Regions from separate parts of the Streptomyces camelliae genome, predicted to be linked through region 3. Evidence: riboswitches for the same ligand, from Rfam matches in the RefSeq annotation. Region 3 holds a riboswitch; each other region holds the start of a gene.
The links. Region 3 has a riboswitch for cyclic di-AMP ahead of O1G22_RS17555 (transglycosylase SLT domain-containing protein). Riboswitches for the same ligand answer to the same signal wherever they lie in the genome.
Positions count from the first base shown of each region.

Region 1: linked by a shared signal. The riboswitch ahead of O1G22_RS16550 (C40 family peptidase) and the one ahead of O1G22_RS17555 (transglycosylase SLT domain-containing protein) in region 3 are both predicted to bind cyclic di-AMP.
Region 2: linked by a shared signal. The riboswitch ahead of O1G22_RS24975 (transglycosylase family protein) and the one ahead of O1G22_RS17555 (transglycosylase SLT domain-containing protein) in region 3 are both predicted to bind cyclic di-AMP.

Region 1 is NZ_CP115300.1:3,669,488-3,674,808, reverse strand. Features, by position in the region: gene O1G22_RS16560 (C40 family peptidase) at 1-725, opposite strand, end outside; gene O1G22_RS16555 (hypothetical protein) at 1,210-1,563, shown strand; gene O1G22_RS16550 (C40 family peptidase) at 1,575-2,729, opposite strand; cyclic di-AMP (ydaO/yuaA leader) riboswitch at 2,737-2,898, opposite strand; gene pcrA (DNA helicase PcrA) at 3,121-5,321, shown strand, end outside.
Region 2 is NZ_CP115300.1:5,446,791-5,452,111, forward strand. Features, by position in the region: gene O1G22_RS24960 (cytochrome P450 family protein) at 1-846, shown strand, start outside; gene O1G22_RS24965 (DUF899 family protein) at 874-1,557, opposite strand; gene O1G22_RS24970 (LysM peptidoglycan-binding domain-containing protein) at 1,872-2,990, shown strand; cyclic di-AMP (ydaO/yuaA leader) riboswitch at 3,177-3,354, shown strand; gene O1G22_RS24975 (transglycosylase family protein) at 3,359-4,060, shown strand; gene eno (phosphopyruvate hydratase) at 4,409-5,321, shown strand, end outside.
Region 3 is NZ_CP115300.1:3,870,783-3,876,103, forward strand. Features, by position in the region: gene O1G22_RS17545 (LolA family protein) at 1-952, opposite strand, end outside; gene O1G22_RS17550 (polyprenyl synthetase family protein) at 1,328-2,338, opposite strand; cyclic di-AMP (ydaO/yuaA leader) riboswitch at 2,993-3,172, shown strand; gene O1G22_RS17555 (transglycosylase SLT domain-containing protein) at 3,176-3,670, shown strand; gene O1G22_RS17560 (HAD family hydrolase) at 3,805-4,617, opposite strand; gene O1G22_RS17565 (FAD-dependent oxidoreductase) at 4,741-5,321, opposite strand, start outside.

The DNA of each region.
Region 1 (5,321 bases), 200 kb from region 3:
GCCGTGACGGAGCCGGGCCCGGATCCGGCCTGCGCCAGGGCCTGCCGGGCATCTGCGGCCGACCGGGAGGCGCGCCCCGGTGCGCTGCCGTCGTCACCGGTGACCTGGGCGCGCTGCTGCGGGGTGAGCCGCGCCAGCAGCCGCCGGGCCTCGGCCAGCTTGTCCGTGACGGTCTTCTTCTGCCGGCTCAGCTCGGCCTGCCGGGAGCGCAGCGACGCCAGCTGGACGCGGGCGGCTCCGCGCAACTGCTCGATCTCCCGCAGTTGTTCGCGTACCCGCGACACGGCGGCGGCCTGCCGATCGCCGGCCCGCTCGGCGAAGGCGGCGTCGTCCAGATACCGGTCGGGGTCGTTGGACAGGGCCAGTTGCCAGGCGGGGGCGAAGCCGCCGTCGCGGTACTGCGCGGAGGCGAACGAACCCAGCGCGTCCCGGGCCGAGTTGAGCTCGGCCTGCCTGCGGGCCGTCTCGTCGTGCAGCGCGTTGAGCCGCCGCTGGGCCGCGTCTGCCTGCTCCTTGGCGCCGTCGTACTTCTCGGTCGCCGCCTCGGCCTGCTGGTAGAGCTTGTCCACCTGGGCCTTCACCTGTGCCGGTGTCAGCTGCGGGTCGGCGTGTCCGGTCCCGTCGAACCCCGTCGCGGTGGCCGCGCCCGCCAGGGCGAGGGTGGCGGCCGTCCGGACCGTAGGGCCACCGATCGAGCGTTGCCGGGGCTTGCGATGCGCTGCCACCTGGACCGTCACGTCCTTCCTGCTCGACGACCGAGCGGGCGGTATGCCCGGCGGCGGCCCGCACAGGGGGAGCGGGCCGCCGCCGGACCCTTCTCGGCGGTGGAGAGGACGCTAGGCCGGAGTGTGACGAGTGGGTAACGGACTGTACGGAACTGGCCTTTACGGATCGGAACGTGACCTTATGTGACTGATCCGACCGTCCAGGCTCGCCTCCTTCACACAGTGTGATGACCGATACGCGGGAAGCGGGACGGAAGGGGTGCCGGAGGTGTTATGGACCGCATAAATGCATGATCCATGTCGGCCGCGGCCGGGCCCGATGACAGGGGGCCGGTACACCCCTGGTCAGGCCGGCCGCGCGGTCTGACCAGAGGCCTCGCGAGGCCAGCTCCGACAAGGCGTGACGGCCCTCACCACTCGAACACCCCGGGAACGGCACCCTGCCGTCCTTGGGGCTGTTACCGACGAATTAGGCTCCGGCCCCATGGACGTACTCATCCATCTCTTCGTCGGCCTGCACATCATTGGCATCGCCGCGCTGCTCGGCGGTTTCCTCACCCAGATGAAGGCGATGGGGCAGGGCACGGCTCGCTTCGTCCCCGGGATGCTGCACGGTGCGCTGACCATGCTCGTCACCGGGGTGGCCCTCGTCGGCCTCAACCAGGCCGACGACCACCACGTGAACACCATCAAGATCGGTGTGAAGCTGGCCCTGCTGATCGTGATTCTCGGGCTGGTCTATGTGAAGCGCGACGAGGAGAAGGTCGACAAGGGCGCCTTCGGGGTCGTCGGCCTGCTGACCATGACGAACATCTTCATCGCCGTTCTGTGGACCTGACCCGGTAGGCGTCAGCCCGGGCGGACCACGCTGTGGATGATCGATTCCCCGCCGTAGTACACCGACTCCTCACGGACGTACGCGCCCGGCTTCGGGGCGTGGATCATCATGCCGTTGCCGATGTAGAGACCGACGTGGCTGATGTCGTCGTAGAAGAAGATCAGGTCCCCCGGGCGCGCGTCGGCCAGGGACACCGTGGTCCCGGCGTTGACCTGGTCGTACGTGGTGCGCGGGAGCGTGACGCCGGCGGCCTTCCAGGCGGCCTGGGTGAGGCCCGAGCAGTCGTAGGAGTCCGGCCCGGTGGCGCCCCACACGTACGGCTTGCCGATCTGGGCGCGGGCGAAGGCGATGGCCTTGGCGGCCTTCGTGTCGTACGAGCCGGCGGACCCGGAGGATCCGGAAGAGGCGGAGCCGGTCGGGCTGGATGAGCCGGACGAGGTGGTCTTCTGCTGGGCTTCGGCCTGCTGCTTCGCCAGCTCGGCCGCCTTGCGCGCCGCCTCCTGCTGCTTCTCCCGCTCGATGGCGGCCAGCCGCGCCTTCTCCTGGGCCGTCAGCTGCGACAGCAGCTCGCGCGCGGAGGCGAGCTTCTGCTGGACGGTGGACTTGGCGGTCTGCAGCTCGTGCTGCGACTCGGTCAGCGTCTGCAGGCTCTGCGCGGCCTCCCGCCGCTTCTTCATGGTGGAGGCCTGCTCGTCGATGTAGGCGTCGACCGCGCTCTTCTCGCGCGTGGTCAGCCGGCTCATCAGCTGGGTCTGGTCGAAGTAGTCCTGCGGGTTGTCCGCGAGCAGGAAGGTGGCCGTGTCGGGGGCGGCGGCGCCGGTGCGGTACTGGGCCGCGGCGAAGGAGCCCAGCTCGTCGCGGGCCTTGTTGAGGCGGGCGGTGCGGCGGGCGACCTCGTCCCGGAGCGCGTCGACCCGCCCGCGCTGCTTGCCGGTGCGCTCCGTGGCCGCGTCGTACTTCTCGGTCGCCGACTCCGCCTGCCGGTAGAGGTCGTCGACCTTCTTCTCCACCTCCTCCAGGCTCGGCCGGGTGTGGTCCGTACCGGGGGCGGCCTCGGCCGTCTGGGACAGCATGGCTATGGAGGTGAGGGCGGCGGTGGCGAGGGCCGGGGTGCGCAGACCCACTCCGGTGGTCCCGCCGGGACGCGACTTGCGGTGCGACGCCAAGGGAGGCGACTCCTTCCAGTGGGCCGCCTACCGGGTTAGCTGTCGGGTTCGGGCGGAGGTTCGGAAGGGTTGCCCTACGGCGTCGTCCCGGACGGGAGTCGGCCGATTCACCCCGGAGATTCGGTGGGTCCCCGGCTCCGGCCCCCCTTACGGGAGGCGCCGGACTCGGCGGGGGCCGCGCACGCGACCCGACGGCAACCTAGCCAACTCGTGTGACTGGTGTGAAGGTTGGTGCGTGATATGTCCGATACATTTTCGTGATCCGGCGCCGGGATCACGTCCACGTCATCGAGTGATTCCGCTGCGTGAGGGGGTTCGCCGCTCTGCTCGCGCGACCTTCTTCCCGGGACGGCGACCGGTTGTCGGTGGGGCGCCCTAGACTCGGAGAGCGATGAGCAGCCTCTTTGACGACAGCTTCCTGGCGGACCTCCAGCCCCCGCGCGGGCACGAGGAGGAACCCCCGCCGCCGCCCGAGGACGATCATGCTCCGGAACCGCTTCCGGACGATCTGTTCGGCGGGAAGTTCGACGCGCCGCCGGACCGGGACGCCTACTACCGCGACGGCGCCCCGCGCCCCGCGCTGGACGCGGCGGCGCTCCTGGAGGGGCTGAACGACAACCAGCGCGCCGCGGTCGTGCACGCCGGCTCCCCGCTGCTCATCGTCGCCGGTGCCGGCTCCGGCAAGACCCGCGTGCTCACCCACCGCATCGCCCACCTGCTCGCCGAGCGGCATGTGCACCCGGGCCAGATCCTCGCGATCACCTTCACCAACAAGGCCGCGGGCGAGATGAAGGAGCGCGTCGAGCAGCTCGTCGGCCCGCGCGCCAACGCGATGTGGGTCATGACCTTCCACAGCGCGTGCGTGCGCATCCTGCGCCGCGAGAGCAAGAAGCTCGGCTTCACGTCGTCGTTCTCGATCTACGACGCCGCCGACAGCAAGCGCCTGATGGCCCTGGTCTGCCGTGACCTGGACCTCGACCCCAAGCGCTTCCCGCCCAAGTCCTTCAGCGCCAAGATCAGCAACCTCAAGAACGAGCTGATCGACGAGGAGGACTTCGCCGCGCAGGCCGCCGACGGCTTCGAGAAGACCCTCGCGCAGGCCTACGCGCTCTACCAGTCGCGGCTGCGCGAGGCCAACGCCCTCGACTTCGACGACCTGATCATGACGACGGTCAACCTGCTGCGCGCCTTTCCGGACGTCGCCGAGCACTACCGCCGCCGCTTCCGGCACGTCCTGGTCGACGAGTACCAGGACACCAACCACGCCCAGTACGCGCTCGTCCGCGAACTCGTCGGCACCGGCACCCACGACGAGGACGCTCCGCCGAGCGAGCACGACCTCCCGCCCGCCGAGCTGTGCGTGGTCGGTGACGCGGACCAGTCGATCTACGCCTTCCGGGGCGCGACGATCCGCAACATCCTCCAGTTCGAGGAGGACTACCCGGACGCGACGACGATCCTGCTGGAGCAGAACTACCGCTCCACGCAGACCATTCTGAGCGCCGCCAACGCGGTCATCGAGCGCAACGAGTCGCGCCGCCCGAAGAACCTGTGGACCAACGCGGGCCAGGGCGCGCAGATCACCGGCTATGTCGCCGACACCGAGCACGACGAGGCGCAGTTCGTCGCCGACGAGATAGACCGCCTGGTCGACGCGGGTCAGGCCAAGGCGGGCGACGTCGCCGTCTTCTACCGCACCAACGCCCAGTCCCGTGTCTTCGAAGAGGTCTTCATCCGCGTCGGCCTGCCCTACAAGGTCGTCGGCGGGGTCCGCTTCTACGAGCGCAAGGAGGTCCGGGACGTCCTCGCCTACCTGCGCGTTCTCGCCAACCCCGAGGACTCGGTGCCGCTGCGCCGCATCCTCAACGTGCCCAAGCGGGGCATCGGCGACCGCGCCGAGGCGATGATCGATGCCCTCTCCCAGCGCGAGAAGATCAGCTTCCCGCAGGCGCTCAAGCGCGTGGACGAGGCGTACGGCATGGCCGCGCGCTCCACCAACGCGGTCAAGCGGTTCAACACGCTGATGGAGGACCTGCGCACGATCGTGGAATCCGGCGCCGGACCGGCCACGGTCCTCGAAGCCGTCCTCGAACGCACCGGTTACCTCGCCGAGTTGCAGTCCTCCACCGACCCGCAGGACGAGACCCGCATCGAGAACCTCCAGGAACTCGCGGCCGTGGCCCTGGAGTTCGAGCAGGAGCGCGGCGAAGGCGCAGCGACATCAGGGGCTACCGCCCCGGGCGGTACGCTGGCCGACTTCCTGGAGCAGGTCGCGCTGGTCGCCGACTCCGACCAGATCCCCGACGAGGACGAGGAAGGCTCCGGCGTCATCACCCTGATGACCCTGCACACCGCCAAGGGCCTGGAATTCCCCGTCGTCTTCCTGACCGGCATGGAGGACGGCGTCTTCCCGCACATGCGCTCCCTCGGCCAGACCAAGGAGCTGGAGGAGGAGCGGCGCCTGGCGTACGTCGGCATCACACGCGCGCGGGAGCGGCTGTATCTCACGCGCTCGGCGCTGCGCAGCGCCTGGGGCCAGCCGTCGTACAACCCGCCCTCCCGGTTCCTGGAGGAGATCCCGGCCGCCCACGT
Region 2 (5,321 bases), 1.6 Mb from region 3:
GCCGACCTCATCCACGAGTTCGCCTTCCCGCTGCCCATCTACGCCATCTGCGACATGCTCGGCGTCCCGCGCGAGGACCAGGACGACTTCCGGGACTGGGCGGGGATGATGATCCGGCACGGCGGAGGGCCCAGGGGAGGTGTCGCGCGGTCCGTCAAGAAGATGCGCGGCTACCTCGCCGAGCTGATCCACAAGAAGCGCGAGGCGCTGCCCGCCGAGCCCGCGCCCGGCGAGGACCTGATCTCCGGTCTCATCCGTGCCTCCGACCACGGTGAGCACCTCACGGAGAACGAGGCCGCCGCGATGGCGTTCATCCTGCTGTTCGCCGGTTTCGAGACGACCGTGAACCTGATCGGCAACGGCACCTACGCGCTGCTCACCCACCCCGAGCAGCGCCGGCGGCTGCAGGACTCCCTGGCACGCGGGGAGCGGGACCTGCTGGAGACCGGGGTCGAGGAACTCCTGCGCTACGACGGCCCGGTGGAGCTGGCCACCTGGCGGTTCGCCACCGAGCCGCTCACCGTCGGGGGGCAGGACATCGCGCCCGGCGACCCGGTGCTCGTGGTGCTCGCCGCGGCCGACCGGGACCCGGAGCGGTTCGCCGACCCGGATGCGCTGGACCTCTCCCGCCGGGACAACCAGCACCTCGGCTACGGCCACGGCATCCACTACTGCCTCGGCGCGCCGCTCGCCCGCCTGGAGGGGCAGAGCGCGCTCGCCACGCTGCTCACCCGGCTGCCCGATCTGCGCCTCGCCGCCGATCCGGCCGACCTGCGCCGGCGCGGCGGGCTCATCATGCGGGGCCTGCGCACACTGCCCGTGGAGTTCACGCCGGCCGGCCGGTAGCGCGGGCTGCGCGGGAGCCGGCGGCCGTCAGTAGTCCAGTCCCGCGAACCAGTCGCCACGGCCGCCCGGCGTCAGGTCGAGGAGGTGCCAGACGGGGTTGAGGAGGTCGAGGCCGCGCTGGTCGATGTCCTCGGCCATACGGGGGTGGGCGGAGTAGAAGTGGCGGACCGTGCCGTCCGGGTCCCGGGTGAAGACGGAGACGGTGGAGTCCTGCACCCCGTCCTCGTCCTCGCTGCCCAGGTCGTACTTGAAGGTGCTGTCCCCGGCGCTCAGCAGACGCAGCCGGGACCAGTCGCGGCTGCGGGCGTGCTGCCGCAGGACGGGCGGGTCGGCGGCAGCGACGACGACGAGGTCGGCGTTCCGGGCGACGTGGTGGGCGACGCCGTTGAAGCCGTCGATCCACAGGGTGCACATCGGGCACGGGTCGGTCTGCCGTTTGCCGTACATGAGGTGGTAGACGATCAACGGCCGGCCGGGGCCGGTGAACAGTTCGCTCAGCCTGACCTCGCGGACGGGGGTGTCGCCGGCATGGAGGTCGGCGGGGCCTTCGAGAAAGACGTAGTCGTCGACGCCGGCGCCCTGCGGAAGCGCCCTGCGCAGGGCCGCGACCTTCTCGCGGTGACGCATGAGCTCGATCTCGGCGTGGCGGAGTTCCTCGCGGGCGGCGAGGTAGTCCGCGGACTCACCGGGCAGCCGGGTGTGCAGCACCATCGTCTCCTCCTGGGTGGGAAGCCCCCCGGGGCCATGTCGAGTCCATGGTCGCGGCCGCCTCGCGCGCCGGGCGTGAGGCGCCGCCGTTCCCGACGGGTGACGAAGACGGGTGACAAAGCGGACGGAACCGGAGCGTCGGGCGTGGCGTGAGGACGCGTGAGGAAGAGATGACGAACCTTCAACTCTGTGATCTTCACGTGATCTGCGCGGCATTAACTTGTGACTAGTGATCGTCTGCCGATACGTTCACCCATCAGCGTGGCGACAGGCATCACCCGCCGCGCCGGCCCTGCTGTCGCACGAAAGGTTTCCGCATGCTCACCGGGAACGGTCGTCACCGTCGCCCCCGTCAGGCTCCGGCCCTCCTCGTCGCAGCCGGAGTGACCGGCTCCGCCATCGCCATCCCGCTGCTCGGCGCCGCGAGCGCCAGCGCCGCCGACGGCACCACGTGGGACAAGGTCGCCGAGTGCGAGAGTGGAGGTTCCTGGAGCGCGGACACCGGCAACGGGTACTACGGCGGCCTGCAGATATCGCAGGACGACTGGGACAAGTACGGCGGCACGCAGTACGCCACGAGCGCCGACCAGGCCAGCCGCTCCCAGCAGATCGCCGTCGCCGAGAAGATCCTCGCCGACCAGGGCACCAAGCCGTGGACCATGTGCGCGCTGACCGCCGGGCTGACCTCCAACTCGGGTTCGGTCGACGTCGACACGGGCGTCGGGGGCTCCGGCAGCAGCGCGGGGTCGGGCGGCGGCTCCGGATCGGCCGACAGCTCCGACTCGTCCGGTCTGTCGGATTCATCCTCTTCTGGTGCCGGTTCCGGCTCCGGCTCGGGGTCCCAGTCCGGTTCGAAGTCCGGCTCCGGTACGGACTCTTCGCCGGGTTCCAGCACCTCGACGGCCCCGGTGCAGGGCGGCGGGGCCGGCAAGGCGCAGGGTGCGGGCGGTGGCTCCACCGAGAGTGGCAGCCCCAAGTCGGACAAGACCGACAAGGCGGGTACATCCGGTTCCTCGGGTTCGACCGGTTCCGCCGGTTCCAGCGGCTCCCCTGCTGGCGGGAACTCGCCGGGGAGTGACAGCTCGCCCGCGACCACCCCCGGGACCGACGAGTCGGACAATTCCCAGCAGAGTGTCGGTTCTTGGAGTCTCGTCGACACCGGAGCCCTCAGCAGTGGCGGACGTCACCGTGGCGACAGTGCGGACGAAAGCCTCACAAACGGTCAGAATGGCCAGCCCTCCGGCCGTCACGCGAACCCCCAGCCGGACACCTACACCGTCCACGAGGGTGACACCCTCGCCTCCATCGCCGACTCCCTTGGCGTCCACGGCGGATGGCATGCGCTCTACGACGACAACAAGAGCGTCGTCGGCGCCGACCCGAACCACATCACCGCCGGTCAGACCCTGGAAGTGCGTCACGAAACGGACGCGTAGCAGGGGGATTTGACGCCCTGATTGATAGCTAAATGTCCGGTTTGGCGAAAGTGTGGGATGAGTCTCAGAAGCCCTGATCGTCTTTGAAATTCCGTCGATCCCGTGTCTACGGTCAGGACCGCTCGTCACCACGAGCCCCGGCAGCCGCAACGCCGAATCCTGCCAGCGGTCGTCCGGGAACAGTCGTCGCGTCATGCGCCGTAGGCAGGAGCGGGGGACCCAAGGTAGGCGCCGGAACCGGCAGTTGAGGCTGCCGGCACCGGCTTGGGGTGAAGCCGCAGGCCCGCGACAGCGGGCGTGCGACCGGGCAACTCAACCGGCCCGAACCCGACAGCTCACCTCGCAGGCGTCGGTGAGGGGATCGATCCATGCTGTTTTCCGGCAAGGGCAAGCACCGTCGCCCGTCCAAGGCCGTCCGTGTCGTCGCGCTCGCCGGTGTCACCGGTGCCGCTGTCGCCGCCCCGCTGATGGCGGCCGGCAACGCCTCCGCCGCCACCGCCTCCGAGTGGGACGCGGTCGCCCAGTGCGAGTCGGGCGGCAACTGGTCCATCAACACCGGCAACGGCTTCTACGGCGGCCTGCAGTTCACCAACTCCACCTGGGCCGCGTACGGCGGCACCGCCTACGCCGCGCGCGCCGACCTCGCCACCAAGGCGCAGCAGATAGCCGTCGCCGAGAAGGTCCTCGCGGGCCAGGGCAAGGGCGCCTGGCCGGTCTGCGGCACGGGCCTGTCCTCCGCCGCGTACAACGGCTCCGCCCCCACCACCTCGTCGAAGACGACCGCGCCGAGCACGAGCAGCGGCACCGCCACCCGCTCCACCGACCAGCAGGCCGCCACCCGCTCCACCACGCGCACCGCGCCCTCGGCGAGCAAGACCGTCACCACCCCGACCGGCAAGACGGTCAAGAAGGGCGACGGCGAGTACAAGGTCGTCAAGGGTGACACCCTCAGCGCCATCGCCGAGAAGCACCACGTCGCCGGCGGCTGGCAGAAGCTGTTCAAGCTGAACAAGGACATCGTCCAGGACGCGGACCTCATCTACCCGGGTCAGCAGCTGCACCTGAAGTGACATCCGGCTCCGGCCGGACGCACAGTGCTCTCACAACCCCTCCCCCCACACTGAAGCCCCCGTGAGGGCCACCCCCGTCCCCACGGGCTCCCCGCCCCGGCGCGTGTTCCCCCGTACGCGCCGGGGCGGGGTTTTCATGTCCGCTCCTGTTTCCCCTCCCGTTTCCCCGTTCTTCACCCCCACCCCCCTTTGTTCCGCTCATGAACAATGAGTACCGTCTGCATGTCCCTCCCCGTCCACGGGGCGGTCGGTCGGTGGCCGACAGCCCCGGGACGGTTAGGCTCTAGTCGCAAGGCACAGCCGTAAGGCAGACAGCCCCGCACTTCCAGCGTCACATCCAAGAAGGAGATGCTCGTGCCGTCCATCGACGTCGTCGTAGCCCGGGAAATCCTGGACTCCCGAGGCAACCCCACGGTCGAGGTCGAGGTCGGCCTCGACGACGGCAGCACGGGTCGTGCCGCCGTCCCGTCCGGCGCCTCGACCGGTGCCTTCGAGGCCATCGAGCTGCGCGACGGTGACCCGAACCGCTACCAGGGCAAGGGTGTCGAGAAGGCCGTCCTCGCCGTCATCGAGCAGATCGGCCCGGAGCTGGTCGGCTACGACGCCACCGAGCAGCGCCTGATCGACCAGGCCATGTTCGACCTGGACGCCACCGACAACAAGGGCTCCCTCGGCGCCAACGCCATCCTCGGCGTCTCCCTCGCCGTCGCCCACGCCGCCTCCGAGGCCAGCGACCTGCCGCTGTTCCGCTACCTGGGCGGCCCGAACGCGCACCTGCTGCCGGTGCCGATGATGAACATCCTGAACGGCGGCTCGCACGCCGACTCCAACGTGGACATCCAGGAGTTCATGATCGCCCCGATCGGCGCGGAGTCCTTCTCCGAGGCCCTGCGCTGGGGTGCCGAGGTCTACCACACGCTGAAGAAGGTCCTGAAGAGCAAGGGCCTGGCCACCGGCCTCGGCGACGAGGGCGGCTTCGCCCCGAACCTGGAGTCCAACCGCGCCGCGCTCGACCTCATCCTTGAGGCCATCAAGGAGGCCGGTTACATCCCCGGCCAGCAGATCGCCCTCGCGCTCGACGTCGCCGCCTCCGAGTTCTACAAGGACGGCAAGTACCTCTTCGAGGGCAAGGAGCGCTCCGCCGCCGAGATGACGGAGTACTACGAGGAGCTCGTCGAGGCCTACCCGCTCGTCTCCATCGAGGACCCGCTGTTCGAGGACGACTGGGCCGGCTGGAAGGTCATCACCGACAAGCTCGGCG
Region 3 (5,321 bases):
CGAGGACGGTGCCCTTGTCGTGGCCCGGGGCGAAGTCCTCGCCGCGCTTGACCGCGTGCTCCCGGTCTGCGCCGTCCTTCTTCTGCTCCGTCACCTTCGCGCCCTTGGGCGGGGTGAAGGCGAAGGTGGACGCGGAGGGCTTGGCGAAGGAGACCTCCGTGAAGCCCGCGTCGACGACGGCCGCGCCGCCGCTCTTCGGGGTCAGCGTGAACTTCAGTGGCATGCCCGTCTTCGAGTCGACGGCGATGCTGATCGCGCCGACCGTGGTGCCGGACTGGCGGGGCTTGATCAGCAGCTTGTAGGCGGCGCGGCCGGCGACCTGCTCGGTGCCGTCTACAGTGACGGACGTGGTGTCGTCCACCGCCTTCAGTGCCTGGTCGGCGAAGTCCTTGGGAGTGGCCGGGGGCTCGGTCCTGTCCTTGCCGGAGTCGGCGGAGGTGCCGTGGAAGACCGAGTTGGTCTTGCTGTCGTAGCCCCAGACGTTCGTGCCGTCGTGGATGAGGCTGTACTCGGAGCCGCTCTCCAGCAGCGACACCTTCTGCTTGTCCGGGCCGTCGGCGGCGACGCGCAGTGTGTGCGTGCCGGTGACCAGTTCGGTGAGCTTGGCCTGGGGGTCGGCGGAGGAGCCCTCGCCGGAGCCCTTGCCCGCCCCGGAGACCAGGCTGCTCTCCAGGCCGCCGAGGTTCGGCAGGCCGAGGTCGGTGCTGATCTTCACCGTGCCGGACAGCTGCTGCACGTCCGACTTTGCGATCTTGTCGATGAGCTGCTTGGCGGTGATCTTGGGCAGGTCGGGGTCGCCGGAGGCGGCGAGCGCCGGGACCAGCCCGATCGTGGCCGCCGCCACCCCCACCACCGCGACCGGGACCGCGTACCGCGCGGCCTTGCGGCGTCCGCTGTGCGGGTTCTCGTCCCGCACGGCGTCCACTGCGTCGTCGGATTCGTACGGTGCCATGTGTGCCTTACCTCCGTCGTCGGCGGCGGCTGTCCTCACGCTGGTCCACCCTGAGCCGCCATTCTCACCCGAATCGGTGAGGAGTGGTGATGTCCGTGTTCTCCATCTCACCAAACCGGCCATGAAGAAGCGTCAGACCACGGAGCCAAGTCCATGTACGACTGCGGTATGACACGCGGGGGTGACGGCTTCCGCGACCCCTAGGGGGCCGGACGGATCGCACGAATGCCGTACGCCGCCGTACGGCCGTCTGCCCGCACGGGCACCCGCGCGGGCCCCGCACACGCCGCGCGGCCGGCCGTCGGAGGCACGTTGCGGACACGTCAGGTCGTGGACACGTCAGCCAATGCTGCCGCAGAGCCGGTGTCAGGGGCGTCAGCCCGCGCGGTGCACCACGGCGTCGCACAGCTCCTCCAGCGCCCGCTTGGCGTCGCAGTCCCGCAGCGGGGACAGCGCGGCCCGGGCCTCCTCCGCATACCGCACGGTGTCGCGGCGGGCCTGCTCCAGCGCCGGGTGGGCGCGCAGCGCGGTCAGCGCCTCGGCGTGCCGGGCGTCGTCGCTGAGGTCGGAGTCCAGCAGCTCGCACAGCGCGAGGTCCTCGGGCAGCCCCAGCCGGGCCGCGCGCTCGCGCAGCCGGAGCACGGGCAGGGTCGGGATGCCCTCGCGCAGGTCGGTGCCCGGGGTCTTGCCGGACTCGTGCGAGTCGGAGGCGATGTCCAGGACGTCGTCGGCGAGCTGGAAGGCGACACCGAGCCGCTCGCCGTACTGGGTGAGGACGTCGATGACCGTCTCGTCGGCGCCCGACATCATCGCGCCGAACCGGCACGAGACCGCCACCAGGGAGCCGGTCTTGCCGCCGAGCACGTCCAGGTAGTGCTCGACCGGGTCACGGCCGTCGGAGGGGCCGGCGGTCTCCAGGATCTGGCCCGTGACCAGCCGCTCGAACGCGAGGGCCTGCACCCGGACCGCCTCGGGCCCGAGGTCGGCGAGGATCTGGGAGGCGCGGGCGAACAGGAAGTCGCCGGTGAGGACCGCGACGGAGTTGCCCCAGCGGGTGTTGGCGCTGTCCACACCGCGCCGCACGGCCGCCTCGTCCATGACGTCGTCGTGGTACAGCGTGGCCAGATGCGTCAGCTCCACGACGACGGCCGACGGCACGATGCCCGGCGCGTAACGGTCGCCGAACTGGGCCGCGAGCATCACGAGCAGCGGCCGGAACCGCTTCCCGCCGGCCCGTACCAGGTGCTGCGCGGCCTCCGTGATGAACGGAACCTCACTCTTGGTGGCTTCGAGCAAGCCTTCCTCGACAGCCGCCAATCCGGCCTGGACATCGGCTTCGAGAGCCTGGTCCCGCACGCTCAGCCCGAACGGCCCGACGACGGTCACGAGGGGTCTCCTGTCTGCTGGTGTCTGCTGGCGATTACACGGTTTGTCGATAGGTCGCTGCCATCACTCAAGTCAGCGTATCCGGTCCTGTTTCGATCACCGATAGCGCCCACCGGTCCAGCCCGGGTGGTATTGGATCATGGCCGGTATGCGTGTGATCGGATGATAAGAACGGACATCTATCGACTTAACAGGAAGCCTTGCGCTTTGTCGCGAACCGGGGGGCGAGCGGAGTAACGCCTCCATCCCACCCCGCGCACACCCGCGGACATACACGACAACGACGGGCATCGCGTCACAGGTTCCGGGAGGCACCCCCAGGTCACCCCCGGGTCACCCCCAGGCTGTCCACCGGCCACCTCACACCCAGCTCTCACCCCAACCCCGGAATCCGCCATGTCCGATTTGACAGGGTTTGCTATTTCGTGAGTTGGGTCACGCTCCCCCATCCGGCATCCCGGCCACCGAGCACCCTCCCTCCCCTTGCCCGGTCGGCAAGTTGAGGGTTGGCAACCGCAAAGGATCAAGTACCCCATAGGGCACACATCAAGGTCAAATGGTGCGTTGTGTGAATCCAGTACTTGTTCCCGACATGTGCTCTCGCATACGTTCCGGGCCGTCGGGCGGACGCCGAATCCTGCCGCCGCCCGCATGACCATCCACGAACCCATTTCGTACGGCAGGAGCGGGGGACCCAGGTAAGCCGCCGGACCGGACGACACGCGTCGCACCGGAACGGCTAGGGGTGAAGCCGTGCCTTCTCGCGAAGGTGCGGCCGGGCACCTCCCCGCCCGAACCCGACAGCTCACCTCGCAGGCGACGGAGAGGAACATCCCCATGCGTGCTGCCGCTCGTCACCGCCGTCCCCGGGCCAACCGCCTCGCCCGCACCCTCGCCGTCGTCGGCACCGGTGCCGCCGTCCTCGCCCTGCCGCTCATCGGCGCCACCAGCGCCTCCGCCGCCCCGGCGAAGAAGGCCACCAAGGTGTCCTCCACCACCCTTGCCGGGTACCCGAACAACCTCAACGGCTGGATCCACAAGTCGCTCGCGATCATGGCCCAGAAGGGCATCCCGGGCTCCTACCACGGCATCTACCGCAACATCATCCGGGAGTCCTCGGGCAACCCGTGGGCCATCAACAACTGGGACTCCAACGCGGCCCGGGGCATCCCGTCCAAGGGCCTGCTCCAGGTCATCGACCCGACCTTCAACGCGTACCACGTGGCCGGCACCTCGTTCAACATCTACGACCCGGTCGCCAACATCACCGCGGCCTGCAACTACGCCGCCGCGCGCTACGGCTCGATCGACAACGTCCACAGCGCGTACTGACGGCCGCACGGCGGTCGCTCCGACAGCGGCACGGCGGTCGCCCCGACGACAGCCCGGCAGTCGCCCTGACGACAGCCCGGCAGTCGCCCTGACAGCCGCCGGGCGGTCGTCCGACCGTCGGAGTCGCGCGGCCGTCAGCCGACCGGGAAGAGTCGTTCGAGGACGACGGCGATGCCGTCGTCCTCGTTCGACGAGGTGATCTCGTCGGCCACCGCCTTGAGTTCCGGGTGCGCATCGGCCATCGCCACCCCGTGCCCGGCCCACTCGAACATCGGGATGTCATTGGGCATGTCCCCGAACGCCAGCGCCCGTTCCGGCGCGATCCCCAGCCGGTCGGCGGCCAGCGCCAGCCCGGTCGCCTTGGTCACCCCGCACGGCTGGAGCTCCACGGTCCCCGGCCCCGACATGGTGACCGTCGCCAGCGAACCCACCACCGCGCGCGCCACGGCCGCCAACTCGTCGTCGGACAGGGCCGCATGGCGCAGCAGCACCTTGCTGATGGGCCTGCGCCACAGGTCGTCACGTCGGCCGACCCCCACCGCGGGCAGGGTCGGGTGCGGCATGCGGTACCCGGGCTCGATCAGTGTGAGCCCGTCGACACCGTCCTGATCGACAGCGGCGAAGACCTCCCCCACCTCCGCCTCGATCTTGCCGAGCGCCTCCTCCGCCAGTTCCCGGTCCAGCCGCACCGACCACAGCAGCCGGCCCGCCGCGGCGTCGTAGACCTGCGCGCCCTGCCCGCACACCGCGAGCCCCGTACAGCCGAGGTGCGCGAGCAGCGGCCGTACCCGCGGGGCCGGCCGGCCCGTCACCACCAGGTGGCGCGCACCGGCGCGCACCACCCGCGCGAGCGCGGCGAGCGACCGGCCGGAGACCGTGTCGTCGCCGCGCAGCAGCGTTCCGTCCAGGTCAGTCGCGATGAGTGCATATGCGGGGGAGGCTGCCATGATCAGAGAATACGGATGCGACGCCGGTCCGACTCATCTTGTCGTGCTGCGTACTTACGTGCTCATCACCCCCAAGTGGTGTGTGTCGTCCTCCTGTTCGCGGTGCGGTGGCCGGCGCGGGAGTCAGCCGTGGGCCGCGGCGAGGTGTCGCGCCAGGCGCGGGGAGGCGAACTCCGTGCCGCAGACGAACCGCATCACCGGGCCGTACGACGACGCTGCCGGCAGGCCCGTGAAGTACAGGCCGGGCACGGAGGAGACGCAACCGGGGCCCAGTTTCGGCGTGCCGCGGCTCACCGCGAGCCGGGTGCGCAGTCCGTGGCCGAGGAAGTCCATCGCCGCGACGGCGACGCGGTACCCGGTGGCCGCGATGACGTGGTCGGCGGTGAGCCGCTCGGTACGGCCGCCATGGGTGCGGACGGTGAGGACCGGGCTGCCGTCCGGCGCCTCGGCACGCACGATCCGCTCGACCTCCTGCACCGGTACGGCGCCCTCGAAGCGCTCACGCAGCCACCAGGCGCCGAGCGGTCCGAGGACCCGGCGGACCAGGAAGTGGCGGGTGGGCTCGGGCAGGTAGCGGTAGGGGTGCGGGTAGTAGCTGAGCGCCCACAGCGACCAGGCGCGGCCGAAGGGGGACTCGGGGCGCAGCCGCGGCTGCTCCCACGGCGGGGCGCCGAAGGCGACCCGGTCGCGGCCGCGCGCGACCA